Regions from separate parts of the Streptomyces sp. NPDC050743 genome, predicted to be linked through region 1. Evidence: riboswitches for the same ligand, from Rfam matches in the RefSeq annotation. Region 1 holds a riboswitch; each other region holds the start of a gene.

What was found. A riboswitch is a leader RNA that binds a small molecule or an ion and turns the genes downstream of it on or off. The one in region 1 is predicted to bind S-adenosylmethionine.
Region 2: another riboswitch for S-adenosylmethionine. It lies ahead of ACIBJF_RS14660 (amino acid ABC transporter permease); the one in region 1 lies ahead of ACIBJF_RS37705 (DUF3293 domain-containing protein).
Region 3: another riboswitch for S-adenosylmethionine. It lies ahead of ACIBJF_RS22740 (aminotransferase class V-fold PLP-dependent enzyme); the one in region 1 lies ahead of ACIBJF_RS37705 (DUF3293 domain-containing protein).
Region 4: another riboswitch for S-adenosylmethionine. It lies ahead of thrC (threonine synthase); the one in region 1 lies ahead of ACIBJF_RS37705 (DUF3293 domain-containing protein).

The regions. Positions count from the first base shown of each region.
Region 1 covers NZ_JBITGJ010000063.1:12,897-19,944, forward strand. The annotation lists gene ACIBJF_RS37695 (ADP-ribosylglycohydrolase family protein) at 1-336, opposite strand, end outside; gene ACIBJF_RS37700 (hypothetical protein) at 1,245-1,748, shown strand; SAM riboswitch class IV at 2,046-2,159, shown strand; gene ACIBJF_RS37705 (DUF3293 domain-containing protein) at 2,205-2,687, shown strand; gene ACIBJF_RS37710 (hypothetical protein) at 3,141-5,183, shown strand; gene ACIBJF_RS37715 (hypothetical protein) at 5,303-6,709, opposite strand; gene ACIBJF_RS37720 (protein kinase) at 7,020-7,048, opposite strand, start outside.
Region 2 covers NZ_JBITGJ010000011.1:126,326-133,373, forward strand. The annotation lists gene ACIBJF_RS14645 (GNAT family N-acetyltransferase) at 1-102, opposite strand, end outside; gene ACIBJF_RS14650 (ABC transporter substrate-binding protein) at 146-1,165, opposite strand; gene ACIBJF_RS14655 (amino acid ABC transporter ATP-binding protein) at 1,218-2,009, opposite strand; gene ACIBJF_RS14660 (amino acid ABC transporter permease) at 2,006-2,986, opposite strand; SAM riboswitch class IV at 3,358-3,469, opposite strand; gene ACIBJF_RS14665 (glutathione S-transferase C-terminal domain-containing protein) at 3,548-4,435, opposite strand; gene ACIBJF_RS14670 (putative leader peptide) at 4,500-4,622, opposite strand; gene ACIBJF_RS14675 (NAD(P)/FAD-dependent oxidoreductase) at 4,775-5,944, shown strand; gene ACIBJF_RS14680 ((2Fe-2S)-binding protein) at 5,941-6,243, shown strand; gene ACIBJF_RS14685 (FAD-dependent oxidoreductase) at 6,236-7,048, shown strand, end outside.
Region 3 covers NZ_JBITGJ010000023.1:58,516-65,563, forward strand. The annotation lists gene ACIBJF_RS22715 (heme-copper oxidase subunit III) at 1-98, shown strand, start outside; gene ACIBJF_RS22720 (c-type cytochrome) at 162-974, shown strand; gene ACIBJF_RS22725 (Rieske 2Fe-2S domain-containing protein) at 971-2,029, shown strand; gene ACIBJF_RS22730 (cytochrome bc complex cytochrome b subunit) at 2,026-3,663, shown strand; gene trpD (anthranilate phosphoribosyltransferase) at 3,783-4,847, shown strand; SAM riboswitch class IV at 4,924-5,040, shown strand; gene ACIBJF_RS22740 (aminotransferase class V-fold PLP-dependent enzyme) at 5,203-6,579, shown strand; gene ACIBJF_RS22745 (Lrp/AsnC ligand binding domain-containing protein) at 6,631-6,912, opposite strand; gene ACIBJF_RS22750 (rhomboid family intramembrane serine protease) at 6,909-7,048, opposite strand, start outside.
Region 4 covers NZ_JBITGJ010000027.1:61,142-68,189, reverse strand. The annotation lists gene ACIBJF_RS25045 (extracellular solute-binding protein) at 1-770, shown strand, start outside; gene ACIBJF_RS25040 (DUF3263 domain-containing protein) at 805-1,029, shown strand; gene otsB (trehalose-phosphatase) at 1,170-2,003, shown strand; gene ACIBJF_RS25030 (trehalose-6-phosphate synthase) at 1,991-3,487, opposite strand; gene ACIBJF_RS25025 (glucosyl-3-phosphoglycerate synthase) at 3,562-4,506, opposite strand; SAM riboswitch class I at 4,636-4,776, shown strand; gene thrC (threonine synthase) at 4,794-6,077, shown strand; gene ACIBJF_RS25015 (MoaD/ThiS family protein) at 6,165-6,440, shown strand; gene ACIBJF_RS25010 (cold-shock protein) at 6,872-7,048, shown strand, end outside.

The DNA.
Region 1 (7,048 bases):
GCGGGTCTGCGAGCCGACGTCGGTGGCGCCGCCGCTCAGCCATTGCTGGAAGTTGGCGGCGATCTGGTCGAGGGCCTCGGGGGTGCGCAGGTCCGCCCCGGTGGCCGCGACGTCGGCGATGCACAACTGCATCTGGGTGTCGTCGGAGTACTCGCCGGGCTCGTACGGACCCAGGCCACCGCCGATCATCTGCGGTTGCTGGTCCTCGCGCAGCCTTGTCGCGAACTCGTAGGGCACGCCCAACGCGTCGCCCACGGCTGCCCCGAGCAGTACGCCCGCGGCCCGGTCGGTGACCAGGGAGTCCAAGTGGGGCTGGGGTTTACGGGCGTGGACCATGGAGCCTCCATGTGGTGTGGTGGCGCACGTTTGTGCCGAGCAGGGGGCGGGCGGGCAGCGATCCCAGGCGCAGTTGGGGTGGCGCAGCCGCAACTCGCAGGCTGAAGAAGTCGGTTCATCAACGGCTTGATGCTGCGCCAGATTGACACGGCACCTCAGTTATCGTCAAGGAGACGATAGTGAGTGGTTGTCAGGACAGGCAGCAAAGGGTTCACAGCAGTACTCGTGCGGCGAACGCGCCCAGTCAAACGGCGAGGGATGCCACGTCGACCGATGGGCAGCCGCCCTCGCCGACCTCGTGGCCATGTCTCCGAAGAGGCAGCGGCCGGTGCACGGGCCGAAGGCATCGCGATAGGGGCCGCAGCGTTTGGCTCGGGGACGGCGACCTCCCGCGGGAGGACGGGTGCACTTCAGTTGACCATTCTGAGCACGCACTCCGTCTGCTCGACGTGCCCCTCGAACTGGGTCGGTTAGACCCAGATCTCGTGCTCGTTGCGGTAGTGCGGCCACGGCTGGCCGGTTTGTCGTGCGGCGAGCAGGTGTCTGATACCTGCGGCCCACGAACCCGGCCGCTCGGCACTCGACCAGGTTGGGGTCGAGTGCCGAGCGGCGCATCTGCAACGTCCCGGCCGGGGTTATCGTGAGCCCGCCGGCAGAAGGACACACCGCAGCTGCTCCGCGCGGTGAATCTCCATTGCGACCTGCCCGGATTTCAGGTCATGGTTCCCGGGCGGGCGGACCCATCGCGCGTCCATGCCCGAGAGCTGGAGCAGTCGGGTGAGTGTGGGGCCAGAAGTCCGCCTGGCACTCGTCGATGCGCTCTACCTGATCGCGGGGTTTGCCAGCGGCTCGGGGTCAATAGCTCGCGGCCGACCAGGCGTATCGTCACGGTCCGGCAACAACAGCCCGTGCTCCGTACACAGCTGCCACTGTGGCTGCACGAAACTGCTGCACTGCCGGGGGGCTTCGTGCGTCGCTTCATTCTGCCCATCGCCGCCATCCTGCTGACCGCCGCTTGGGGGGGCGGCAGCACCGAAGACGCCAAAGCGATACCTGCGCACACCTCCTCCCGGCCGCCCGTTAAGAACCACGGCTCTAAGGCGAAGGCCACGCCTAGCGGACCTCGCACAGGCAAGCCGAAGCCGTCAGGGTCGGCGAAGAGCTGCCCGCCCACCCGAGACGTCCTCGTCTGGACGAAATCGGTTGGGGTGCCAGCCAACGCGCAGGCCCTGGGCAACTACAGCCAGGTGGACTGCTCGACGACCTTCCAGTGGCTGCAGCGCACGTCACCGACCGAGGCCGGCGACTGCACCGAAGCCGCGTGGGCGAGCGATAACCCCGGCTACAACGTCGACGCGGTCCCGGCCGCGCGATTGAAGAAGGTCCAGATGGCTGTCGGCCCTGCCTGCTGAAGCCACCAGTCGACGAGGTCGAGGCCCCCGCCAACTTTTCGGCGGCACGCGCAGGGTCGGGGCGACCGAGGGCCGCAGTGGTACTTGAATCGAACGCGCGTGAACGAGTTGCCGCCGGATGCCGCACGCCTACGCGTGATCCTGGCACACCCCGACGAGCAGGCACGCGTGGCGCTGATTTCCCGCTGTGGGCCAACGCGGGCGACGACGGCACGGTGCGGTTGTGGAGCTTCGGTGAAGGTGGCGAGGTGATCCAGTGGTGGACTTCGTGCCGGGTCTCGTGTCAGTATCCGTCTTGGTCATGAAGCCGATTGCGCCCCTGGACGAGCGTCGGCTGGCAACCTCGCATACCGCGCAAGGTGCTTTCCAGGGAAGACCAGGCCCCCACGGTCGTGGGGGTAAGCGCGGATCTCCCTGCCCGGCGGGTAAGGGGGTCCCTCTCGGACGGAGGCCCTCATGCCCGCTGACACACCGACCCTCAGAACGCCGCAGTGGACCCTCTACCAGCGGGCCGTGGTGGATATCGAGCTGCCCGAAGGAACGGTCCGAGTAGCACCGGCAGCGCCCGGAGTAGCGGTCGGCCCGTTTCCTGCCCCGCACGTCGCTACCATCCACATTGTTACGGCTCACAACCCTGGTGGCGGCTCCGTATCCCGGCAGGACAACGACCGCGCCCACCAAGAGCTGCTCGGCCTGCTGCGCCGACGAGGACTTCCGTTCTGGCCTGCTGTCGGCGGTGACGCGGACGGCCGATACACCGAGGACAGCGCAGCGATTGTTGGCATAAGCGACCACGAAGCATGCGTACTGGGCCAGCAGTTCGGCCAGGATGCGGTATTCGCCTGGTCGGCAACGACATGGAGGCTGCTTTCCTGCTCCGGAGCTGAGGAAGCACCAACACGCGGCTGGCAGGCAACCAGGCGGTCCCCGCAGGACTGACCCCGCCGGCCCCGACTCTGACCGTTCGGGTTGCCGTGCCCCTCAGAGCCAGATCCGACCACCTCGGCGCCCTTCGGCGGCAAGCACAGACCTCCACGGGGTCTGCCGAGAGGTCTCCGTACCAGCCCGAGGAGTGCCGCCGTGGCCCCACGCCCGCGATGCCCGCACTGCGCCGCATCACTCCAGACCGAACCTCCGCCGGATGCCGGCGCCGAGCATGAGGCCGGTCGCGGCCCGGTGACGAACCGGGCCCTGCACGTCATCGTCCACGAGGTGCATCCGGAGCCGTCGCTGTACGCCTGCCCCGACTGCGGGGGCCGCTGGCCGCGTGGAAGGCCTGCCTCGTCCGATCCGGTGCGCAAGCGTGTCCTGCCCTATCTGCGGGTGCGGACGAGGAGCGCCGTCCGCACCGGTCCGCTCCGCCAGACGACGCCCGAAAGGGAAGAAGACCCCGTGGACCTCGAAGACGCCATCAGCTCGCCCTACGCCCGCGTCGAGCGCGAATGGAACTCCGGTACCTACTCGATCGCGGTGATCTCGGAGCAGCCCTGCAACGCTGACACTGTGGAGGTGCTCCCCATCCCGGATCTGCCTTCCGGCATTGGTCCGGGGGAGGACTCAGAGCTCGACGCCCTTATCTGTGACGCCGCCGAGGACATGCTCCTGGGCGCCTCCTACGAACTCACCTCCACCTGGCGAGTCGTCGGCAACGGCTGCTACCTCGTCGGCGTCGTCATCCCCGACCGGGTCTTCGAGGAACAGGATGAGCGGCTCAACGCGGCGGCCGCGGCCGTCGAGGGCCTGAAGTCGGTCGATTGGACCGAGGCCCAGGCCCTGTTCGAAACGGCCGAGATCACCCCGGACGGGGACCTGGGCTCGACCTACGAACTCGACGAATGGCTGGAGAAGGAGGTCAACGTCGCCTTCTACCGGACGGCAGGCGGCCGCCTGCTGGCCCGCCCCGTGGACCGCTTCGAGCGGCCCAGCACCAAGCTCTTCAGCGCCCGCTTCAAATCGGCATCGCTGGCGTCGGTGTTCCCCAATCCCCGCCCGGTGCAGGCCACACTTGATCAGCCGCAGGGCGTTCTCGATGAGTCGGACGACGGCTTCGAGGGCGAGGGCGCGCAAGCCTCGCAGCCAGCCGATGGGAACGGCGAAGGGGATGCCCTCCCTCTGCTGTACGCGGACACGGACGTGTCCTGGCCCCCCGCACAGCGCCTCAACGCCCGCCGGGCGCGGCAGTTCCTTCTGGCATCCCTGTACGACAGGGATCCCGCGGAACTGCGCTGGAACGACCAGTTGCTCGTCCGAGGACACGCCCTCGCCTTCTACGCGGGTGCTGGACCGGACCCCCGCGAACTGATCATCCGGCACTACGGCGGTCCCCAGCCAGGGATCCTCCCCGTGCAACCGCCGCAGACCGTGGGGCAGGACGACGACGCATACCGGCTCGTGGCTATTTACGACGGACCCGCCCTGTTCGGGAAGGGCTGGCGGCACGCCGTCTCCACCATGCCGCTCGAGTCACTCCTGACGGTCTGTGTGTCACCCATCGAGGGCGAGGAGGCGGAGTTTGCGCTGTGTGTGCGTGACGGGGTCCTTCAACTGCTGAAGGACCAGGGTGCGGCTCAGGACGCGGTGACGGTGCTGGGTACCTTCGAGCCGGGGAGCGACCCGCTCGCCCTCGCCCTCGCCGCGGTCCCGGACCTGCTCACCTTCCCGCCCACCGCCGCCGTGGACATCTCGACCTCCGCCCCGCACGCCGTGGCCGACGCCATCCGCTTCACCTCCAGCCCTGGGAGGAACACCTGGGAAGATCTGTACGGAGAGGACTGGGACGACTACGAGTTCGCGAACAAGGACTTCATCCGCCGACACGACGACCTGGCACCACTGCGCCTCGACATCAACAGCACGCCGCACCTTGCCGCCACGGTCGACGGCGACTGGGTGGTCATCCCTGTGGACGACGAGGAGATCCAGCTGAACCGTGACTTCCTCACGGTGTCCTACGACTTCGATGGCGGCGGCATCTCCAGCGGCCCGGGAAGCCAGTGCATCGGAGAGATACGGCCGGGCCTCAACGCCTACTGGGAGGACTTCTCAGAGGAGAACTGGAACACGGACCTCACACTGTCGAGCCAAGACCTGGTTGACTTCGCTGTCGAGCAGATGTACGCCTCCCGGTTCGGGGTCCACGTCGTCCACGCCCTGGTCGGTGGTCTGGACGAAATCCCTGAGATCGCTCTCGAGGGGGACCTCGAGAACTACGAGGACGTCACGGCAATCGCCGGCTTCGAACCGGACGACGAGGAGGGGCTGAGGTTCCTCCGCACACTTGGTGACCGCTGCGCAGACGAGTCGCCGGTCCGCAGGCGCATCGAGGGGTACATCACCGAGGCTGCTACGGCAGGACACCAGGCGTCTGTGGGCGATGCGATGGCCAGAGACCCGCTTGCCTTGCCGGGAAGCAATCTTGATGCGTGCGGGAAATGACCTTCAGCGTCGTGGCCTCATTGGTCTCGTCGCCGCGGTGGTCGCGTTGACGTAGAGCCCACTGACGCCAGGCATCTGCCCCCGCCACCTTCGGGCGGCGGGGCTGCTCGGCCGCTCGTTCATCCAAGAAGCTCGGCTTGCGCGATAGCGGACAGGCCGGCGATGAGCTGCGCGGACCAGTCGGGATGGGCGTTCAACTCGTCGGGGAAGTGTATGAACGTGTGCTCACCTTGGACGAGCAAGCGCCCAGAGAAGCTCGTGGCTGATGTTGCGCCGCCCTGGAAAACCGTCAGCTCCCAGCCAGTGGGACCGGAAATGTCCCTGGCCGTCCTACACAGTGCGAACTGGCACTCTGGCGTTGCCTTGAAGGCGAAGTACCCATCCTCTGCCATGGATCGGAAGAGACTCTCTTGCTTTTGCCGGGGGTCAACTCCTCGTATCAGCAGAGGATGCCAGTCTGCGTCTAGGTCTGCCGAGGCGAGGTCTCCGGCCAGGCGCTTGCGAAGCTCCTGATGGCGAAACGCGATACTGAGTAGAGGCTCGACAGCGTCGTCTACTCCACGGCGGGGCTGCGGCCAACTACCTTCCCACTGGTCTCGAAGTGCGGCATCGACCCATGACTGGAGAAGACCATCCAGGGGTCCGGCATGGTAATTGCGTTCTGCCTCCTGCATGGCAAAGCGGATGACGCCAGGGAGGTTTTTGGCGCGCTCCTTCTCTTGTTGCCGCTCGAATGTGTATGGATCGGTGATTTTTAGGTGTACGTTCTCAATATCCAGCAGTCTGGCCAGCAGTTGCCGGCGTCCATGAGTTCCAACGGCTATTCCGCGGAGCGCATCAGCCACTGCGTCGTCGGCGCACCACGCGTCCTCATTGAGTAGCCACTCTGCCGCTTCGATGCGGACCTCGGCCGGCTGGTCTTGGTCAGCTGCGACCCAGCGGGCGAAGCCATAGACATGGTTGTCGTCCACATCGCAGACCCCGGTCGCGGAGATCGCGATGTTAATATCGGAAGCGAGGGTCTTAACAGCCTCGTATCCCTTTCGTCCCTCCTTGTCGATCAGCTCGCCGATGGCTGGCCAGCGGAGGTCGTCCTGCAGGTCGGAGGCCGCAACGAGGTGTCGGAGAGCGGCGACATAATCCTGCTGCCGCTCCTCATCCGTCGCATTTGGTTCCGCAGGCCCGTGGTATTGGCCCGACTCCAGGTAGACCCGCTGCATTTCTCGCCAGGGGTTTGAGGTGTTGATCACCCACCATGCTGCGGTCGCTGCGCTTCCGCCTCTGCTCAGTAGGTGGTCGAGTGCGTCCGCGCGGCATTCGAGGTTATCTACGGTGCCGAGGTCGGTGTCTGCGATCAACGCAAGCAATTCGGGAATTCCGCGATCAGGATCCGTGTCAGCCAGTTTCGCTGCCTCCCGGACACGTTGCGCGTCCTCGTCCTCGTCGAAGGATTCCTCTTCCTCCCAGTCCCATTCGTCGTTCGCTAGATCGTCGCTTTGGTCGCCATCACGTGCGGCATCCGACATGGCTGGTCCTTTCGGCGAACTGGGGGGCGTGTTGCGCAACATGGTGAATATCAGCGGTAAAGTCGAAGTAGTTAGGAGGGCGGCCTTCCAATGGCGGCTGCGTCTGCTCCGTCCAGTGATCTTCGGCTTGGTCGTAGCCTCGCCCAACAGCAGGTATCGCGGCTAGATGTCAAAGCTGCAAGAGCTCTTGTGCTGGCGTCAGGCGGGCTGCGCCACAGAAATCAGTTCCGATCTGCGTCGTCCGCGAAGCTGGTCCCCCTCATGGCTGTTCTTATCCAAGTGCTGTGGAGTCCGGGCAATCTCATAGCCGTCAGGCTTCCGGTGCTTCCCGGTGAGTGC
Region 2 (7,048 bases), on a different contig from region 1:
GTGCGGGCCGGTCAGGGCTGCCCAGACGGCGTTGTCGAGGGCCGGGTCGTCGGTCGGGGGCAGGGCTCCGCCTGCGCGGAGGCCGGCTTCACGGGACGGCACGACAGGCGGTGCCTCTCTCGGCTCGGTTCGGGTGCACGGTGGGTCAGGAGTTGTCCAGCGGCAGGCCGGGCGGATTGACCTCGGACTTGGCGACGGCCTCGTTGGAGAGGTGGTAGGCGGCCAGCCACTTGGCGTACTGCCCGTTTTCGATCAGGTGGTTGACGGCCGCGGCGATGGGCTTCGCCAGACCGCTGTCCTTCTTGGCGGTGGCGGCGATCAGCCCCTGGAGCGAGGCGCCCGCGCCGGAGAAGGTGCCCGCGCTGCGGGTCGCCTTCGGGGTGCCCGCGGTCTTCGCGATGTTGTAGGCGATGCCCGGGTTGGGCCCGAAGAAGGCGTCGATCTTGCCGCTGTCCAGGGCCAGGTAGGTGCCATTGCGGTCGGGGTAGTACTTGACGGTGAGGTCCTTGCCCTCGCTCTGGAGCTTCTTCTTCCACTCCAGGAGGATCTTCTCCTGGTTGGTCCCGGAGCCGACGGAGACGGTCAGCCCGGCGAGCTTCTCGTAGTCGCCGTCGAAGTTCCACGTGCTGGACTTGCGCACCTCGAAGCCGAGGTTGTCCTGCCGGTAGGAGGCGAACTCGTACTTCTTCTTGCGCTCCTCGGTGTCGGTGACGTTCGAGAAGGCGACGTCGACCTTGCCGCTGTCGATGCCGACGAAGAGGTTCTCCCAGGTGAAGTTGCGGATCTCGGGCTTCAGTCCGAGCACGGCGGCGACCAGCCGGCCGAAGTCGGGTTCGGCGCCGGTGAGGGTCTTCTGGTCGCTGCCGACGTACGCCAGTGGCGCGAAGCCGGCCGGCAGGGCGCCCACGCCGATGGTGAGCTTGCCACTCCTGCGCACGGAGGCGGGCAGTTGCGCGCTGATGGACTTGATCTCGGAAACCTTCAGCGTGGTCTGCTTGGCGGCACCGTTGGAGAGCCGGCCGACGGTCACGCTGCCGGCGGCGTCGGTGGTGGTCGCGGCGTCGCTGTCACCCCCGCAGGCGGCGAGCCCGGTGGCGAGGGTGGCGACGGCGGTCGCCGCGGTGATGCCGCGTATCAGGCCGCGTCGGGAAAGGTGGCTGCGCATGGCTGTCCTTGTCGTTCGGAAGTGTCGTTCGGGAACTGCGGTGGGTACGGGGTCAGAGGACCTTGCCGAGGAAGTCCCGGGTCCGCTCGTGCCGGGGCCTGTCCAGGACCTCCTGGGGCGGTCCCTGTTCGACGATCCGGCCGCCGTCGATGAAGACGATCCGGTCGGCGACCTCGCGGGCGAAGCCGATCTCGTGGGTGACGATGACCAGGGTGGTGCCGCTGGTGGTGAGGTCCTTGATGACGGAGAGCACCTCGCCGACCGTCTCGGGATCGAGCGCGGAGGTCGGCTCGTCGAACAGGATGATGCCGGGCCGCAGCGCGAGGGCGCGGGCGATGGCGACGCGCTGCTGCTGTCCGCCGGAGAGTTGGCGCGGGTAGGCGCCGGTGCGGTCGCCGAGGCCGACCCGGGTGAGCAGGTCGCGGGCCAGGTCCAGCGCTTCGGGCTTGGTCAGCTTGCCGGTGGCGACGGGCGCGGCGGCGACGTTGTCGAGTGCGGTCAGGTGCGGGAAGAGATGGAAGTTCTGGAAGACGAAGCCGATGCGGCTGCGCTGGGCCAGGATGGCGCGCTCGCTGAGCTCCTTGAGCCGGCCGCCGCTGCCGCGTTGGACGCCGATCGGCTCGCCTCCGACGCTGACGTGGCCGACCTCGGGTTTCTCCAGGTGGTTGATGACCCGCAGCAGGGTGGACTTGCCGGAGCCGGAAGGGCCGATGACGACGGTGACCTCGCCGGGGCGCACGGTCAGGTCGATGCCGTCGAGCACGCGATGGGTGCCGTACCACTTGTGGACGCCGTGGACCTCCAGTGCGGCCGGGGTGGTCTCGAGGCTGTCGGTGGCGGTCATACGGCGGCCTCCCTGCGCAGCCGGGCCCGGAACTCGGCGAGGCCCGCGCGCGCCTTCTGCAGCGGGGTCGGCGGCAGGGTGCGGGTGGCGCCCCGCGCGAAGTACCGCTCGACGTAGAACTGGACGACGGACACGGCGCTGGTGAGGATCAGGTACCAGACGGTGGCGACCAGCAGCAGGGGCACGATGTCGCCGGGGTAGGTGCTGCCCATGGTCTGCACGGAGCCGAAGAGGTCGAGCAGCGAGACGTAGAACACCAGCGAGGTGCTCTTGATGAGGCCGATGAGCTGGTTGACGTAGTTCGGTGTGATGGACCTGAGGGCCTGCGGGAAGACGATCCGGGTGAACTGGTAGCCCTTGGGCAGGCCGAGTGCGGCGGCCGCCTCGTGCTGGCCCTGGTCGACGGAGAGGATGCCGCCGCGTACGACCTCGGCCGCGTATGCCGCCTCGTTGAGGCTGAGCCCCACCACGGCGACCGTCATGTCGGTGGCGAGCCTGGACTCGTCGAAGCTGACGAAGGCGGGGCCGAAGGGGATACCGAGGCTCAGCGTCTTGTAAAGGGCGCTGAAGTTGTAGAGGAAGATCAGGACGACGATCAGCGGCACCGAGCGGAACAGCCAGGTGTAGGTCCAGCTCGCGGCGCGCAGTACCGGGCTGCCGGACTGCCGGCCGAGGGCCAGCAGGACGCCGCCCAGGAGTCCGAAGACGGCGCTGAGCGCGGCGACTTCCAGGGTCACGAGGAGTCCGTCGAGGACGGTGGGGCGCAGGAACCAGTAGCGGAAGCGGTCCCACTGGTAGAACGGGTTCGTGGCCAGCCCGTGCAGGAACTGCGCGACGAGCACGAGGACGACGGCGGTGGCGATCCACCGTCCGGGCCGGCGCAACGGCTGAACTCGCTGTGCCTTCGGGGGCGTTGTCGGGGTGTCGGCTGGCGGCGCCTCGGCGAGGGAGACGGCGGCGCCTGGGGGTTCACTCATGGCGGGCTCCGGCGGAGTCGGACACCCCGGCTCGCGGCGCGCGGCTGCGGGACCGCTACGGCACTACGGCACGAGGCGGGGCACGGCGGCGCACGGGAACCGGGGGCTGGGCGGGCGCGACGGCACACCACGGCGGCGGTGTGCGTCAGGAACGCGAGGGCTGGAGAAGGGAGGGCTGGAAAGGGTCGTCAGCCCTGGCAGCGGGCAGAGCCCGGTGCGGTACACAGTGCGCTGTTGACGCGGAGCAGATCGACGGCGCGGTCGGCGACGAGGAGCCCGCCGCACGACCGTACGCAGCCCTGGGGGCGGCTCGCGGCCGTCCTGGGAGCTGCGTACATGGCGTCACCTGTCACTGTTCCGGCCCCGCGGGGCCCTCGCGCTTACCGAAAACGTCATTCCGGTCCGGTCGTCACCTGGGGCACCCCACCGCGGTGCGAGGGTTGCCGGTCAGCGAGCCAGGGCTTGGCGCTGACGCTCATGACCGTTCTGAGCCGTAAGTAAGGCAGTTGGCCGTTCGAATGTCAACGGCCGTCCGCGTGGTGGACGCCGCCCGACCGTTGCTCACCTGCGGGAAGCGTCCTGGGCAGCCGCGGCGTGGCGCGCCCAGTCCAGGATCTGGACGGCCGCTCCGGCGGCTTCCAGGCCCTGGCAACGGCCGTGGTGGCGGCGGGAGATGCCGTCGAGGTCGAGAGGGCGGCCGAAGGCGGGATGGGCGGCCAGGCGGCCGGCGTAGGCCCACAGGGCGCGGTGGCCGGCGATGCGGTGGACGGCGGAGGCGTCGAGGTGACAGCGGTGGACGGTGTCCAACTGCACCAGCGTGACCCACAGTTCGACGTCGGCCGCAGTGAGCCGGCCGTCGACCAGGTACTCCTCCGCGGCCAGCCGGTTGTCCAGCCGGCCCAGGGTGTCCAGGAGCACGTCCAGGGCGGCGGCCCGCCCGGCGGGGTCGATGCCGGCCTGCCCGGCGCGCTGCGCGGCCTCCTCGATGCCCTCGGCACACATCCGTTCGACGGCCTCGATCACCGACTCCAGGCCGCACGGGTACAGAGCGGCGCGGCCCTCGTGCGGGAAGCGGTCGAGGTCGCGCAGGATGTCGCGGGCGTGGGTGCTGACGATGCGTCCGGACCAGTCGTCGCTGAGCACGGGTGCGAGGGCCGGGCCGGTGTACCGGTGGGCGCTCGCCTCGTACAGCGGGCGCAGCGCGGAGTGGCCGCCGCCGGGACAGTCCGGTACGGCGGGCAGGACCGTGACCGGACAACTGCCGTCCAGGCCGAGGAGGTGGTGGCCGACGGCGAGGCGCAGCCCGTCGGGGCAGGCGGTCGACAGATGGAGCCGGTAGCGGTGCGGCACGGCGTAGTGGCCGCTGCGCGCGTCCCGGCCGATCCGGCCCCGGAAGACGGGGGTGGTGCGGTGGGCGGGCGGGAGGGTGGCGAGCGGAGTGGTGGACATGCGTCTCCCCGGGTGGTGGGCGTGCGGAGGTGCGGCGTCGGCCGAGGGGCGCGCGGCGCCCGGCTCAGCGGTGGACGCTGATCGCGCTGCAGACGCGCAGCAGGTCGATGTGCCGGCGGGAGGTGAGCAGGGGTGCGCGCAACGGCGTACGGCCCGCGAGGCCGGTGACCGTGTCGAGGCGCGTCATGATTCCCTACCTGTTCACTAGGATTCCCACTCCGGAGTGTCGATCCGGCGTCCGACGCCGTCAAGGGGGCGTCCACGCCTAGGACATGCCTGTGGCCGGCCGAGAGCGCCGGAGGTCTCCTCAGAATCTGCGCCATGTGACATAGTACTGTCGTGGCAAAGGGACTGACCTGCGATGTCGTGGTGGTCGGAGCCGGCATGGTCGGCGCGGCCTGCGCCCTGTACGCCGCGCGGGCCGGGCTCGACGTGCGGGTGGTGGACCGGGGCCCGGTGGCCGGCGGCACCACCGGCGCCGGCGAGGGCAACCTGCTCGTCTCCGACAAGGAACCCGGACCCGAGCTCCAACTCGCCCTGCTGTCCGCCCGGTTGTGGGCACGGCTGGGCGACGAGCTGGGAGCGGCGGTCGAGTACGAGCCCAAGGGCGGCCTCGTGGTCGCCTCCAGTCCCGAGACCCTCGCCGCGCTGCACGCGTTCGCGGCCGGCCAGCGCTCCGCGGGAGTCGTGGCCGACCCGGTGACCGCGGACCGACTGCCCTCTCTGGAACCCCACTTGGCTCCCGGCCTGGCGGGCGGGGTGCACTATCCGCAGGACGCCCAGGTCATGCCCGCCCTCGCCGCCGCCCACCTGCTCCGCGCCTCCGGCGCCCGCCTGCACACGGGCCGGACGGTGACCGGGGTGCTGCGCACGGCCGACGGCACGGTGGCCGGCGTCCGCACCGACCAGGGCGACCTGCACGCACCGGCCGTGGTGAACGCGGCCGGCACCTGGGGCGGCGACCTCGCGGCGCTCGCCGGCGTCCGGCTGCCGGTGCTCCCGAGGCGCGGCTTCGTCCTGGTCACCGAGCCACTGCCGCGGATGGTGCGGCACAAGGTGTACGCCGCCGACTATGTGGCCGACGTCGCCAGCGACTCGGCCGCCCTGCGCACCTCGCCGGTGGTGGAGGGCACGGCCGCCGGTCCGGTGCTGATCGGCGCGAGCCGGGAGCGCGTCGGCTTCGACCCCTCGCTGTCGCTTCCCGCCGTACGGGCGCTCGCGGCCGGCGCGATCGGACTGTTCCCCTTCCTGGAGCGGGTGCGCGCGCTGCGGACGTACGCGGGCTTCCGGCCGTACCTGCCCGACCACCTCCCGGCGATCGGCCCCGACCCCCGCGCGCCGGGGCTGTTCCACGCCTGCGGACACGAGGGCGCCGGCATCGGACTCGCCACCGGCACCGGGCAGTTGATCGCGCAGACGCTCACCGGGAAGACCCCGGAACTGGACCTCACGCCGTTCCGGCCGGAGCGGTTCGAGGGGTACGACACCGACGGAGGCGACACGCCGTGAATCCCCTGGAGCTGGCCCGGGCCCACCCCGGCGAGGCCTTCACCGTCACCTTCGACGGGCGGCCCCTCGCGGCCCTGCCCGGGCAGACGGTCGCGGCGGCGCTGTGGGCGGCGGGGGTGACCTCCTGGCGCAGCACCCGCGGGGCCGGCCGGCCCCGCGGGGTGTTCTGCGGGATCGGGGTGTGCTTCGACTGCCTGGTCACCGTCAACGGCCGGGCGAACCAACGGGCTTGCCTGGTGCCGGTGGGGCCGGGCGATGTGATCCGCACACAGGAGGGGACGGGACGGGACGATGACTGAGCGAGCGCATCTCGCCGTCGTCGGGGCCGGCCCGGCGGGGCTCGCCGGGGCAGTGGCGGCGGCCGCCCGGGGCGTACGGGTCACCCTCGTCGACGCGGCCGAGCAGGCGGGCGGCCAGTTCTACCGGCAGCCCGCCCGGGCCCTCGGCGCCCGCCGCCCCGAGGCCCTGCACCACCAGTGGCGCACCTGGCAGCGCCTGCGGGACGGCATCGACCGGCACATCGACGCCGGACTCGTCACCCACCTGACGGACCACCATGTCTGGTGTGTGGAGCGGGGGTCCGACAGCTTCACCGTGCACGCCCTGCGCGGCCCCGCGCAGGAGGAAGGGGTCTCCGTCCGCGCCGACGCCGTCCTGCTCGCCACCGGCGGGTACGAGCGCGTGCTGCCCTTCCCGGGCTGGACGCTTCCCGGTGTCGTCACGGCGGGCGGCGCGCAGGCCATGCTCAAGGGCGGACTGGTGCTGCCCGGCCGCACGGTCGTGGTCGCCGGCACCGGACCGCTGCTGCTTCCGGTGACCACGGGGCTCGCCGCGGCCGGGGCGCGGGTGGCCGCGCTGGTCGAGTCCGCCGGCCCCGGCGCCGTACTGCGCCGCACCCCGGCCCTCGTGGCGGAGCCCGGCAAGCTCGCCGAAGGCGCCTGGTACGCGGCGCGGCTGCTGCGGCACAAGGTGCGCGCGCTGCCCCGGCACACCGTGCTGGAGGCGCACGGCACCGACCGACTGGAGGCGGTCACCGTCGCCGCGCTGGACAGGGACGGCCGGATCAGGCCCGGCAGTGCGCGCCGCATCCCCTGTGACACCCTC
Region 3 (7,048 bases), on a different contig from region 1:
ACGAGCAGGCGACCGCCGCCATCGTCGTGTCCTACTACTGGCACTTCGTCGATGTGGTCTGGATCGGCCTTTTCGCCACGATCTACCTGATCAAGTAGCCGGGACCGGCTCCCGCACATCCAGAAGCACCGACGCAGAAGATCCTGACACCGGGGTAATCCGTGAAAAAGCTCTCCGCACGACGACGCCATCCGCTGGCGGCGGTCGTCGTCCTACTCCTCGCGCTGGCGGCCACTGGGGGGCTGTACGCCGCGTTCGCACCCGCGGGCAAGGCGCAGGCCGATGATTCCGCCCAGTCTTTGACCATCCAGGAGGGCAAGAAGCTCTACGAGGTCGGCTGCGCCAGCTGCCACGGCACCGGTGGCCAGGGCTCCTCCGACGGGCCGAGCCTGGTCGGCGTGGGTGCCGCGGCCGTCGACTTCCAGGTCGGCACCGGCCGTATGCCGGCCGCCACCTCGCAGGGCGCCCAGGTCCCGCGCAAGAAGGTCGTCTACAACCAGACGCAGATCGACCAGCTCGCCGCGTACATCGCCTCGCTGGGCGCCGGCCCGAACGTGCCGACCAAGGACCAGTACGGCCCCGACGGCGCGGACATCGCCAAGGGTGGCGAGCTGTTCCGCACCAACTGCGCGCAGTGCCACAACTTCATCGGCAAGGGCGGTGCCCTGACCAAGGGCAAGTTCGCGCCGACTCTCGAGGGTGTCGACCCGAAGCACATCTACGAGGCCATGCAGACCGGCCCGCAGAACATGCCGTCCTTCCCCGACACCACGTTGTCCTCGAAGAACAAGAAGGACATCATCGCGTACCTGCACGCGGTCGACAGCAGCGAGACGACGAACCCCGGCGGTCTGGAGCTGGGCGGCCTCGGGCCGGTCAGTGAGGGTCTGTTCGCCTGGATCTTCGGTCTCGGCGCACTGATCGCCGTCGCCGTCTGGGTCGCCGCTCGGACCGCAAAGGCCAAGAAGTCATGAGTAGCCAAGACATTCCAGAAGAGAACCTGCCCGCTGAGCAGGACCACGCGCGCGGCGCGGTAGGGATCGCGGACGAGGAGAACCCGTTCGCCGACCCGGGGCTGCCGCCCCACGAGCACCGCATCCAGGACATCGACGAGCGGGCCGCCAAGCGGTCCGAGCGCACGGTCGCCCTGCTGTTCACGGTGTCGATGCTGGCCACCGTCGGCTTCATCGTCTCGTACGTGACGATCCCGCACGACAAGAGCATCTTCGTCTTCCCGATCGGGCGCCTCAGCGCGCTGAACTTCGCGCTGGGCCTGACTCTCGGCGCGGCGCTGTTCTGCATCGGCGCGGGCGCGGTCCACTGGGCCCGCACCCTGATGTCCGACGTCGAGGTCGCCGACGAGCGGCACGCCATCGAGGCCCCGGCCGACGTCCGCGCGAAGGTCCACGCGGACTTCCGGCAGGGCGCCAAGGAGTCGGCGCTCGGCCGCCGCAAGCTGCTGCGCAACACGATGTTCGGCGCGCTGGCCCTGTTCCCGCTGTCCGGCGTCATGCTGCTGCGCGACCTCGGTCCGCTGCCCGGCACCTCGCTGCGTCACACGCTGTGGGCCAAGGGCAAGCGTCTGGTCAACATGAACACCAACCAGCCGCTGCGCCCCGAGGACGTCGCCGTCGGCTCCCTCACCTTCGCCAAGCCCGACGGGCTGGAGGAGACGGATGAGGAGTTCCAGACGGAGATCGCCAAGGCCGCGCTGATGATCGTCCGGCTGCAGCCCGGCAACATCAAGGACAAGCGCGAGCTCGACTGGTCGCACGAGGGCATCGTCGCGTTCTCCAAGATCTGCACCCACGTCGGCTGCCCGATCTCGCTGTACGAGCAGCAGACGCACCACGTGCTGTGCCCGTGCCACCAGTCCACCTTCGACCTCTCCGACGGTGCCCGAGTGATCTTCGGCCCCGCCGGCCACGCCCTGCCGCAGCTGCGCATCGGTGTGGACAGTGAGGGTTACCTCCAGGCGCTCGGCGACTTCGAGGAGCCCGTCGGTCCTGCATTCTGGGAGCGCGGATGAGTACTGCAGCGAACGAGACGCCCCGCTCTCGCGGGAAGGCCCCGGCCGGCGAGCGTGTCGCCGACTGGGCCGACGGCCGGCTCGGGATCTACTCCCTGGCCAAGGCCAACATGCGCAAGATCTTCCCCGACCACTGGTCGTTCATGCTGGGTGAGGTCTGCCTCTACAGCTTCATCATCATCATCCTCACGGGTGTCTATCTGACGCTGTTCTTCCACCCGTCGATGAACGAGGTGGAGTACCACGGCAGCTATGTCCCGCTGCAGGGACAGCTGATGTCCGAGGCGTTCAACTCGACCCTGCACATCTCCTTCGACGTGCGCGGTGGTCTGCTCGTGCGGCAGATCCACCACTGGGCCGCGCTGATCTTCCTCGCCGGCATGTTCGTGCACATGATGCGCGTGTTCTTCACCGGCGCGTTCCGCAAGCCGCGTGAGATCAACTGGCTGTTCGGCTTCCTGCTGTTCGTCCTCGGCATGTTCACCGGCTTCACCGGTTACTCGCTCCCGGACGACCTGCTCTCCGGCACCGGTGTCCGCTTCATGGAGGGCGCGGTCCTGTCCGTGCCGATCGTCGGCACGTACCTGTCGTTCTTCCTCTTCGGCGGTCAGTTCCCCGGTCACGACTTCGTCGCCCGGTTCTACTCGATCCACATCCTGCTGCTGCCGGGCATCATGCTCGGCCTGGTGGTGGGCCACCTGATCCTGGTCTTCTACCACAAGCACACGCAGTTCGCGGGTCCCGGAAAGACCGAGAAGAACGTCGTCGGCATGCCGCTGCTGCCGGTGTACATGGCCAAGGCCGGAGGCTTCTTCTTCCTGGTCTTCGGTGTCATCGCGGCCATCGCGGCGGTGGCCCAGATCAACCCGATCTGGGCCATGGGCCCCTACCGTCCGGACCAGGTGTCCACCGGCGCCCAGCCCGACTGGTACATGGGCTTCGCCGAGGGTCTGGTCCGCTTCTTCCCGGGCTGGGAGGTCAACTTCTGGGGTCACACGCTCGTCCTGGGCGTGTTCATTCCGCTGGTGCTCTTCCCGCTGGTCCTGGCGGCGATCGCGGTCTACCCGTTCATCGAGTCCTGGATCACCGGCGACAAGAGCGAACACCACATCCTGGACCGTCCGCGCAACGCCCCGACGCGTACCGCATTCGGTGTCGCCTGGATCACGATCTACATGATCACCCTGGTCGGCGGTGGCAACGACCTGTGGGCCACCCACTTCCACCTGTCGATCAACGCGGTCACCTGGTTCGTCCGGATCGGCTTCGTCGTCGGACCGATCATCGCGTTCATCGTCACCAAGCGGATCTGCCTGGGCCTGCAGCGCCGCGACCGCGACAAGGTGCTGCACGGTCGCGAGACCGGCATCATCAAGCGGCTGCCGCACGGTGAGTTCATCGAGGTGCACGAGCCGCTCAGCCAGGAGCAGCTGCACACCCTGACGGCTCACCACCAGTACGAGCCGGCCGAGATCGGCCCGACGGTCGACGAGAACGGTGTCGAGCGCAAGGTGCCGGCCTCGGAGAAGTTCCGGGTGAAGCTGTCCAACGCCTACTACGGCGAGGACAACCAGATCCCGAAGCCGACCGTCGACGAGTACAAGGAGATCACGAGCGGCCACGGCCACCACTGATCCCCGCGTCGCCACGCCACGCTGATGGGCCCCGTCCGGCTTACGGACGGGGCCCTTCGCCGTGTCCGGGGGTGGATAGGCTGGGATCACACTGTTTCTCACGACACCAGGAGCGGCTGATGAGCGCTGTGACCCCCGCTGGAGGCGACACCGCGGCGGGCCGTTCCTGGCCCGAGGTACTGAACGCCCTGCTGGAGGGCCGGGACCAGAGCGCGGATGCCACGGCATGGGCGATGGACCGGATCATGCGCGGGGAGGCGACGGACGCGCAGATCGCGGGATTCGCCGTGGCCCTGCGCGCCAAGGGCGAGACGGTGGAGGAGATCACCGGGCTCGTGCGCGCGATGTACGCCCACGCGAACGTCATCGAGGTGCCGGGGGAGACCGTCGACATCGTCGGCACCGGTGGTGACGGTGCCAAGACGGTGAACATCTCCACGATGTCCTCGATCGTCGTCGCCGGCGCCGGCGCGAAGGTCGTCAAGCACGGCAACCGGGCCGCGTCCTCGGCGTCGGGCGCGTCGGACGTGCTGGAGAAGCTCGGCGTCAATCTGAACCTCCCGCTGGAGCGGGTCCCGCAGGTGGCCGAGGAGGCCGGGATCACCTTCTGCTTCGCGGTGAAGTTCCACCCGGCGCTGCGCCATGTGGCCGCCGCCCGTGGCCAGTTGGGCATCCGTACGACCTTCAACGTCCTCGGTCCGCTGACCAATCCGGCGCAGGTGCGCGCCCAGGCCGTCGGCGTGGCGGATCTGCGGATGGCCCCGATCGTGGCGGGCGTCCTCGCCGAGCGCGGCAACTCCTCCCTGGTCTTCCGCGGCGACGACGGCCTGGACGAGTTGACGACGACCGCCACCTCGCGGGTGTGGGTCGTCCGGGACGGCAAGGTCACCGAGCAGACCTTCGACCCGAGGGACGTCGGCATCGACCTCGTCCCCGTGGAGGCCCTGCGCGGCGCGGACGCGTCGTACAACGCGGAGGTCGCCCGCCGCCTGCTCGACGGTGAGGCGGGGGCCGTACGGGACGCGGTGCTGCTGAACTCGGCGGCGGCGCTCGTCGCGCTGCGGCCCACGGACGCGCCGCTGACCGAGCAGCTGCGGGACGGGATGGCGATGGCGGCGGAGTCGATCGACTCGGGTGCGGCGAAGCGGACGCTGGAGCGGTGGGTGGCGGCGAGCAACGCCTAGCGCTCCACCGGGGATCGTCCCGCGATCCGGACTCGGGTTGCGGGACGACGATCATTTCCCGTACGTTCCTGTACCAGGTCATGAGTGACAGCCATTCGGCCCCGGCCGGCTGTCCGGCAACCCTCCGTCCGTGGCGGGGTGCCCCGGGTGAGGACCAGGTCGTAGGCAGCGAGGTCTACGGCAAGCGCGGACCCCTCGCGCGCCGCTGAGAGCGCGGGACCAGGGGTCCTGGTCGTCGAGGGAGCCTTCCGTGAGCAAGCGAATGCGATAGGGCCGCCGAGCCCCGCCTCCGCACACCCCTTTTCTCTTCTTTCCGTACGTCGTCTTCGGCGTACGTTCTCACGGGAGTCCACCCATGTCCGTCTTCACCGCTGCCTCCGACCAGTTCGTCTGCTCCCCGCTGCCCGTTCTGGGCCGGGATGTCACCGTGCCGCTCGTCACCGGCGGCGAGGTCACCTACGCGGCCCTCGACTACGCGGCCAGCGCCCCCGCCCTGCAGCGCGTCTGGGACGACGTGGCCGCCTACGCGCCGTACTACGGCAGCGTCCACCGGGGCGCCGGCTACCTCTCCCAGCTGTCCACCGACCTGTTCGAGAACGCCCGCAGGACGGTCGCCGAGTTCCTGGACTGTCGCCCCGACGACCAGGTGATCTTCACGCGGTCCACCACGGACTCCCTGAACCTCCTGGCCCGGGCCCTCCCGGCCGGCTGCCAGGTCTTCGTCTTCGAGACCGAGCACCACGCCGCGCTACTGCCCTGGCAGGACGCCCAGGTCACCTACCTCGACGCCCCGCGCACCCCGCAGCAGGCCGTCACGACCCTGGAGCGGGCCCTCACCGACCGCACCGTGTCCGTCGAAGGGGGCCGCGGTCCGGCCCTGGTCTGCGTCACCGGCGCCTCGAACGTCACCGGCGAGCTGTGGCCCGTACGGGAGCTGGCGGCGGCCGCCCACGCGCACGGCGCCCGCATCGTCCTGGACGCCGCCCAGCTGGCCCCGCACCACCCCGTGTCCGTCCGTGACCTGGACGTCGATTGGGTCGCCTTCTCGGGCCACAAGCTGTACGCGCCCTTCGGCTCCGGCGTCCTGGCCGGCCGCGCCGACTGGCTGCGCGCGGCCGAGCCGTACCTGGCGGGCGGCGGGGCCAGCCGCACGGTCGCCCGGCGGCAGGACGGCGGCGTGGACGTGGAGTGGCACGAGAGCGCCGCGCGGCATGAGGCGGGGTCGCCCAACGTGATCGGCGCCTACTCCATCGCCTCGGCCTGCAAGGCGCTCACCGAGGCCGGCTGGGACACCCTGGTCGCGCGCGAGCGGCACCTGATCGCCCGGGTCCGCGCGGGCCTGGCGGAGGTCCCCCAGGTGAAGGTGCTGTCCCTCTTCGGCGACGACGCCCCCCGCGTCGGCGTGCTCTCCTTCGTCGTCGAGGGCTGGAACAGCTCCCACTTCGCCGCGGCCCTGTCCGCCGAGTACGGCATCGGCGTCCGCGACGGCCTCTTCTGCGCCCACCCCCTGGTCCGCACCCTCCTCGGCACCGACCCCCAGACCCAGGGCGAATGCGGCGCCCCCGAGGCCCAGCCGGGCGAGAAGTCCCTCAACGCCGTCCGCGTGAGCTTCGGCGCCGGCACCCCGGACGAACACGTCGACCGCTTCGTCACCGCGGTCCGGGAACTCGTGACCGAGGGCGCGAAGTGGACGTACCGCACGGAGGACGGCCGCTGCGTGCCGGCGGTGTGATCAGCGCCCCGGAGGGGGTGCGGGGGATGGCGTGGGCAACCGGGGCGAACCCTAGTTGTCCAGGCCGATCGAGAACGCGGCCTCCAGGTCGTGCTGCGAGTACGTCCGGAACGCCACATGCGTGTCCGTGCCCTCCACACCGGGGATCTTGCTGATCCGGCCGGGGATGACATCGGCGAGATCGTCGTGCTGCCGCACCCGGACCATCGCGATCAAGTCGTACGTGCCGGTGACGGAGAAGACCTCGCTCACCGACTCCAGCGAAGCGATCTGCTCCGCGATCTCGGGGATCCGGTCCACGCTGGTCTTGATCAGGACGATCGCGGTGATCACGGCTGGTTCTCTCCCTCGGGTGCCGGAGCTGGGGCGCACTTCACTCTAGTCGTACGGCTGTACCGCACCCATGCGTAGCCGAAGCCCAGACCGAAGCCGACGAGGTGCGCCAGATACGCCACCCCCGGCCCGTCGG
Region 4 (7,048 bases), on a different contig from region 1:
ACGCCAAGGCGCTCAAGGACAAGGGCGTGAAGTACCCCTACGCGCTGCCGCTCGGCCCCGAGGAGGCCCAGGCCGAGACCATGCAGTGGCTGCTCAGCGGCAGCAGCCCCACCAACGGCGGCAACGGCTACACCGACGACATCGGCACCTACACCATCGACTCCGCGCCGAACGTCCAGACCTTCACCTGGCTCAAGGACGAGCTGGTCGGCAAGGGCCTGACCGGGCCGGTCGCGCCCGGCAAGCTCAACCGCGCGACCGCCTTCGCCGCCTTCGCCGACGGCCAGGTCGGCATGCTCAACGGGCACCCGACGCTGATCCAGCAGGCCGAGAAGAAGGGCGTGAAGTTCGGCATGGTCCCGATGCCGGGGCGCACCGGCACGGCCAGGGCGTCCATGGGCGTCGCCGACTGGATGATGGCCTTCAAGCAGAACGGGCACCGCGACCAGATAGGCGACTTCCTCAACTTCGTCTACACGGAGAAGAACGTCCTGGCCTTCTCCCGCGAGTACGGCCTCCTTCCGGTCACCGGCTCCGCGTCCAACGCGATGAGCGCGTCGGACTCCGCCTCCGACAAGGCCCTGCACCCCTTCCTCGACCAGCTGGCCACCTCCGAGCTGTACCCCGTCGGCAAGACCTCCTGGGCGTCGGTCAGCGCGGCCGTGAAGCAGAACATCGGCCAGGCCGTCGCCCCCGGCGGCGACCCCGCCGGCGTCCTGACCCGCCTCCAGACGACGGCGACGGCGGCGGACAGCGGCGCGACGAACTGAGCGCCCTGTCGGACTGCACCGCTACGGTGGCCGCATGGAACTCGCCCCCCGCGAACGAGCCATCCTCGCCCTGGAGCGCCGCGGCTTCCCCGGCCCCGGCGCCAAGGAACGAGCGATACGCGAGGAACTGGGCCTGTCCCCGGTCCGCTACTACCAGCTCCTGAACGCACTGCTGGACGACGAGCGGGCGCTGGCGGCGGACCCGGTGACGGTCAACCGCCTGCGCCGGGTACGGGACTCCCGACGGACGGAGCGCTGAACCGGCTGTGCGGGGGCCCGGCGCCGGTGCCGGCCGGGGCGGGCGCGCCTGGCAGGGTGCCCGTCCAGCCGGCCGAGCCGGGTGGGTGGGCAAGCGGAGTCCCAGGAGTGAGTCCGGCCGAGCCTGGATAGTGTCGCTGTATGGACCCTCTGCCGATCCCGCGGACCCAGCCCGGCCGGGACGGACTCGCCGCGCTCCTGGCGAAGCCGTCCGCGGCGAGTGTCGGTCTGGACTTCGACGGCACACTGGCCCCCATCGTCGCCGACCCCGAGCAGGCCCGCGCCCACCCCGAGGCCGTACCCGCACTCGCCGCCCTGGCCCCCAAGGTGGCGTCCGTCGCCGTGATCACCGGCCGCCCCGCCGCCGTCGCGGTCCGCTACGGCGGCTTCGCCGGCGTGCCCGGCCTGGAGCACCTCACCGTCCTCGGCCACTACGGCGCCGAACGCTGGGACGCCGTCACCGCCACCGTCACCGCCCCGCCCCCGCACCCCGGCGTCGCGGCGGCCCGCGCCGAACTGCCGGGCGTGCTGGAGCGCGCCGGCGCCCGGCGCGGCACCTGGATCGAGGAGAAGGGCCGGGCGGTGGCGGTGCACACCCGCCGCGCCGACGACCCGCAGGCCGCGTTCGAGGCCCTGCGCGGCCCCCTCACCGACCTCGCCGCCCGCCACGGCCTGATCGTCGAACCCGGCCGCCTGGTCCTGGAGCTGCGCCCACCGGGCATGGACAAGGGCGTGGCCCTCACCGACCACGTCCGCAGGACCGGCGCCGAGTCCGTCCTCTACGCCGGCGACGACCTAGGCGACCTCCCGGCCTTCGCCGCCGTCGACGACCTCCGCGCCGAGGGCGTGCCCGGCCTCCTGGTCTGCAGCGGCAGCACGGAGGTCACCGAGCTGGCGGAACGCGCGGACATGGTGGTCGACGGCCCGGCCGGTGTCGTAGACCTACTGCGGACCCTCGCCGCTCAGCTGGACTGAAGCTCCTCCAGCGCTCGCAGCTGATCCAGGAACCACTGGGCCGGGGGAAGCGCGGTGGCCGCCGCCGCCAGCCTCTTGGTGCGGTCCGCCCGCTCCTCCGGCGGCAGGGACAGCGCCTCGTGCAGGGCCCGCGCGGTCTCCAGCACGTCGTAGGGGTTCACCACGAACGCGTTGGCGCCCAGCTCCTCGTACGCCCCGGCCTCACGCGACAGCACCAGCGCACACCCCTCGTCGGAGACGACCGGCACCTCCTTGGCGACCAGGTTCATGCCGTCCCGGATGGGGTTGACCAGCGCCACGTCGGCGAGCCGGTACGCGGCCAGGGAGCGGGCGAAGTCGTCCTTGACGTGTAGCACGACCGGCGTCCAACCGGGCGTGCCGTAGGCCGAGTTGATCTCCTCGGCCACCCGCTGCACCGCGGCCGTGTAGTCCCGGTACACGCCGAGGTCCTGCCGCGACGGATACGCGAACGCGAGATGCACCACCCGCTCCCGCCACTCGGGGTGCTCCTCCAGCAGCTGCCGGTACGCCAGCAGTCCGCGCACGATGTTCTTGGACAGCTCCGTGCGGTCGACGCGGACGACGGTCCTGCGGCCCTCGCCGATCTCCTCCCGCAGCGCCGCCATCCGCTCCTCCACGTCCGGCTGGTGCGCGCGGGCCCGCAGGAAGTCGGCGTCGGCGCCGAGGGAGTGCACGCCGATGTACGTACGACGACGTCCCTCGCGCAGGTGCTCGACGTGCCGGGCGGAGCCCGAGGGCCAGGCCACCAGGTAGCGCTCGGCGTCCAGCCCCTCCGCGCACCTCTGGAAGGCCGTCGCCCACCGCCGGGTCAGGAACGCCACCCGGTCCGCCCCGAGCATGCCCGCCATCAGCCGCTCGCGGATGTCCCCCGGGAGCAGCTCGAAGTAGTCGGGGGGCGCCCACGGGGTGTGCGAGAAATGGCCGATCCGCAGGTCGGGGCGGAGCCCGCGGAGCATCCCGGGCACCAGGCACAGGTGGTAGTCCTGCACCAGGACCGTCGCCCCCTCGGCCGCCGCCTCGGCCAGCGCCTCGGCGAACGCCCGGTTGTAGGCCTCGTACGACGCCCACTGCCGCCGGAACTCCGCGTCGAAGACCGGCTCCAGCGGGGTCTGGTACAGCATGTGGTGGACGAACCACAGTACCGAGTTGGCGATGCCGTTGTAGGCGTCGGAGTGCACGCTCGCGTCGATGTCGAGCATCCGCACCCGCTGCCCGCCGGTGTCCTCGTCCGGCAGCAGCCCGTCGCCCGCGCGCCGTACGGCCGCACGGTCCCCGTCGCCGAGCGCCGAGCACACCCACAGCGAGTCCGCGCCCGACCCGATGGCCGACAGCCCCGACACCAGCCCGCCGCCGCCCCGCTTGGCGTGCAGCGAGCCCTTCTCGTCCACCGCGTACGAAACCGGGCCGCGATTGGACGCGACCAGCACCCGAGCCTTCTCGGCAGCACCCTGCGTGGAAGCCATGGTCCTCAACCTAGCCCGGCCCGGAAACGCTCAAACGTACGGCCACGCCCGGCACGCCGCCGTATACGACCGGTTCACGCCACCTTGCGCTCGGCATATTCCGCGATTTCCACCATCGGCGGCCGTTCCTCGGTGTCCACCGAGTAGGTGCGCGGCTCGAAGCCGTCCTCGCCGCGCTCGAACTGGGTGAGGGTGGGGCGGATCAGATGGCCGCGGGCCAGCCGGAGCTGGGCCGTGCGGTAGATCGCCGCGGCCATCCGGCCCAGCGCCTGCCCGTCCTGGTGGCGGTGCTTGCGCACGCCCACGTCCACCTGGGCCAGCGCGTCGAGACCGACCAGGTGCAGGGCGTCCACCAGCATGCCCAGCTCCACGCCGTACCCGACCGGGAACGGCAGCTGCTCCAGCAGCGAGCGCCGGGCCGCGTACTCGCCGCCCAGCGGCTGCACGAATCCGGCCAGCTGCGGCCAGTGCATGTTCAGCAGCGGGCGGGCCATCAGCTCGGTGACCCGGCCGCCCTGGCCGGCGGTCCCGGCGAGCGGGCGGTCGTACATGCCCTTGACCAGGTCCACCCCTGGGTCGGTGAGCAGCGGGCCGACGATCCCGGAGACGAAGTCGGAGGAGAACTCCCTCAGGTCCGCGTCGATGAAGCAGACGATGTCGCCGCCGGTCACCAGCAGCGAGCGCCACAGCACCTCGCCCTTTCCGGGGACGGCGGGGATGCGGGGCAGGATCTCGTCCCGGTGGACGACCCGCGCGCCCGCGGCGGCGGCGACCTCCGAGGTGCGGTCGGTGGAGCCGGAGTCGACCACCACGATCTCGTCGACGAGCGGGACCCGCTCCACGAGGTCGTGCCGGATGACCGCGACGATGTCGCCGACCGTCTCCTCCTCGTTGAGCGCGGGCAGCACGACGGAGACCGACTGGCCCGTGCGCTGCTTGGCCGCCAGGATCTTGTGCAGCGGGCGATCGGTCACCGACCAGGAACGGGTGGCCAGCCAGCGCTCGACTTCTTCCAGCACAGTCAGCGGCTCCTCACGTGTCTCGCGGTTCGGACGACTATCTCAACTGTCCTGGCCTTCGGTTACAGTCTTGAACAACGTCGGTGACCATCGCATGTCGGGGTCGACCGCGCGCTCACAACTGCATACCGCTCATCCAGAGGGGCAGAGGGACACGGCCCGATGAAGCCCCGGCAACCCCCCTGAGTCGAACTCGTTCACGCGAGGCTCCCGGCCAGGGAAGGTGCCAAATCCGTCTCACGGCGAGATGCGTCGTGAGGAAGATGAGGAGAAAGGGCCTCGCCTCCATGGCTGTGCAGACAGTTGCAAGCTCCACCGATTCCACCGTCGACCTCGGTCCCGCCGCGGCCCTGAGCTGTCGCGAGTGCGGTCACCGCGTCCCCCTCGGCCCGGTGTTCGCCTGCGAGGAGTGTTTCGGCCCGCTGGAGATCGCCTACGACTTCTCCGCCTACGACACCGAAGAGCTGCGCCGCCGCATCGAGTCCGGCCCCGCGAACATCTGGCGGTACGCGCCGCTGCTGCCCGTCCCGGCCGACGTGGCCGACAAGCCGAACCTGAACCCGGGCTGGACCAAGCTCGTCAAGGCCGACAACCTCGCCGCCGAACTCGGCGTCACCGGCGGCCTGTTCGTCAAGGACGACTCCGGCAACCCGACCCACTCCTTCAAGGACCGCGTGGTCGCCCAGGCCCTGGAGGCCGCCCGCGCCTTCGGCTTCACCACCCTGTCCTGCTCCTCCACCGGCAACCTCGCCGGTGCCGTCGGCGCCGCCGCGGCCCGCGCCGGCTTCCGCTCCTGCGTGTTCATCCCGCACGACCTGGAGCAGGGCAAGGTCGTCATGGCCGCGGTCTACGGCGGCGAGCTGGTCGGCATCGAGGGCAACTACGACGACGTGAACCGCTTCTGCTCCGAGCTGATCGGCGACCCGGCCGGCGAGGGCTGGGGCTTCGTCAACGTCAACCTGCGGCCGTACTACGCGGAGGGCTCCAAGACCCTCGCGTACGAGATCTGCGAGCAGCTCGGCTGGCGGCTGCCCGACCAGATCGTGGTCCCGATCGCCTCCGGCTCCCAGCTCACGAAGATCGACAAGGGTCTGCAGGAGCTGATCAAGCTCGGTCTGGTCGAGGACAAGCCGTACAAGATCTTCGGTGCGCAGGCCGAGGGCTGCTCGCCGGTGTCCACCGCCTTCAAGGCGGGGCACGACGTCGTCCGGCCCCAGAAGCCGAACACCATCGCCAAGTCCCTCGCCATCGGCAACCCGGCCGACGGGCCGTACGTCCTGGACATCGCGCGCCGTACCGGCGGTGCCGTGGAGGACGTGACGGACGAGGAAGTCGTCGACGCCATCAAGCTGCTGGCCCGCACCGAGGGCATCTTCGCGGAGACGGCGGGCGGTGTGACCGTCGGCGTCACCCGCAAGCTGCTCAAGGACGGCGTCCTGGACCCGGCGAAGACCACGGTGGTCCTCAACACCGGCGACGGCCTGAAGACGCTGGACGCGGTGGCCGGTACCGGGCTGACCGCCACCATTCGGCCCACCCTGGAGTCCTTCCGAGACGCCGGTCTCGTCTGAGTCGTTGTTCGTCTGCGGGCCGCGGGGGCTGGTCGCGCAGTGCCCCGCGCCCCTTCCGGGCGCCCACCTTCACCGGAGGTCACAAGCATGAGCGTCACCGTCCGCATCCCCACCATCCTGCGCACCTACACCGGCGGTCAGGCCGAGGTCGCCGCCGAGGGCGCGACCCTCGCCGAGGTCATCGCCGACCTGGAGAAGAACCACACCGGCATCGCCGCGCGCGTCCTGGACGACCAGGGCAAGCTGCGCCGGTTCGTCAACGTCTACGTCAACGACGACGACGTCCGCTTCGAGCAGGGACTGGAGACGGCGACCCCCGACGGCGTCGGCGTCTCCATCATTCCGGCCGTCGCCGGCGGCTGATCGTTACCTTGGGTAACTTCAGTTACGTACTGTTCATCGAATTGCCTCCTCCGTGAGAGAAGCGGAGGAGGCAATTCTGCGTGATTGAGCGCGGTAGAGTTGGGGAACGCGCCCTCGGACCACCGGTCGGGGGCCCTGTATTCATGCCGCACGCCCGACAAGAAGTAGCCAAAGTGTGCGGGTTATATGCGGCTTTTGTGGGGGTTTCTGGAGCCCGACTTGCCCTGAAGTCAGGCGAATTCTCCGCACATTCCGGACCGTTCCCGTCCAGAATTCTCGTCCGATTGACCTGTTGCAGACGGCAGTTGGACAGATACATTCAGCCGCGGTCGACGCGTTCCGGCGCACGCCCCCGACCGATGGGGGGTGAGGTCTGACCCGGGTCCGCGAAGTGTGGATCTGTGCAAGGGCCAGTAATAGGGGAGTTAGGCATGGCTCAGGGCACCGTCAAGTGGTTCAACGCGGAGAAGGGGTACGGCTTCATCGCGGTCGACGGTGGTGCGGATGTTTTCGTCCACTACAGCGCGATCCAGATGGACGGTTACCGCACCCTGGAAGAGGGGCAGCGGGTCGACTTCGAGATCTCGCAGGGCCAGAAGGGCCCGCAG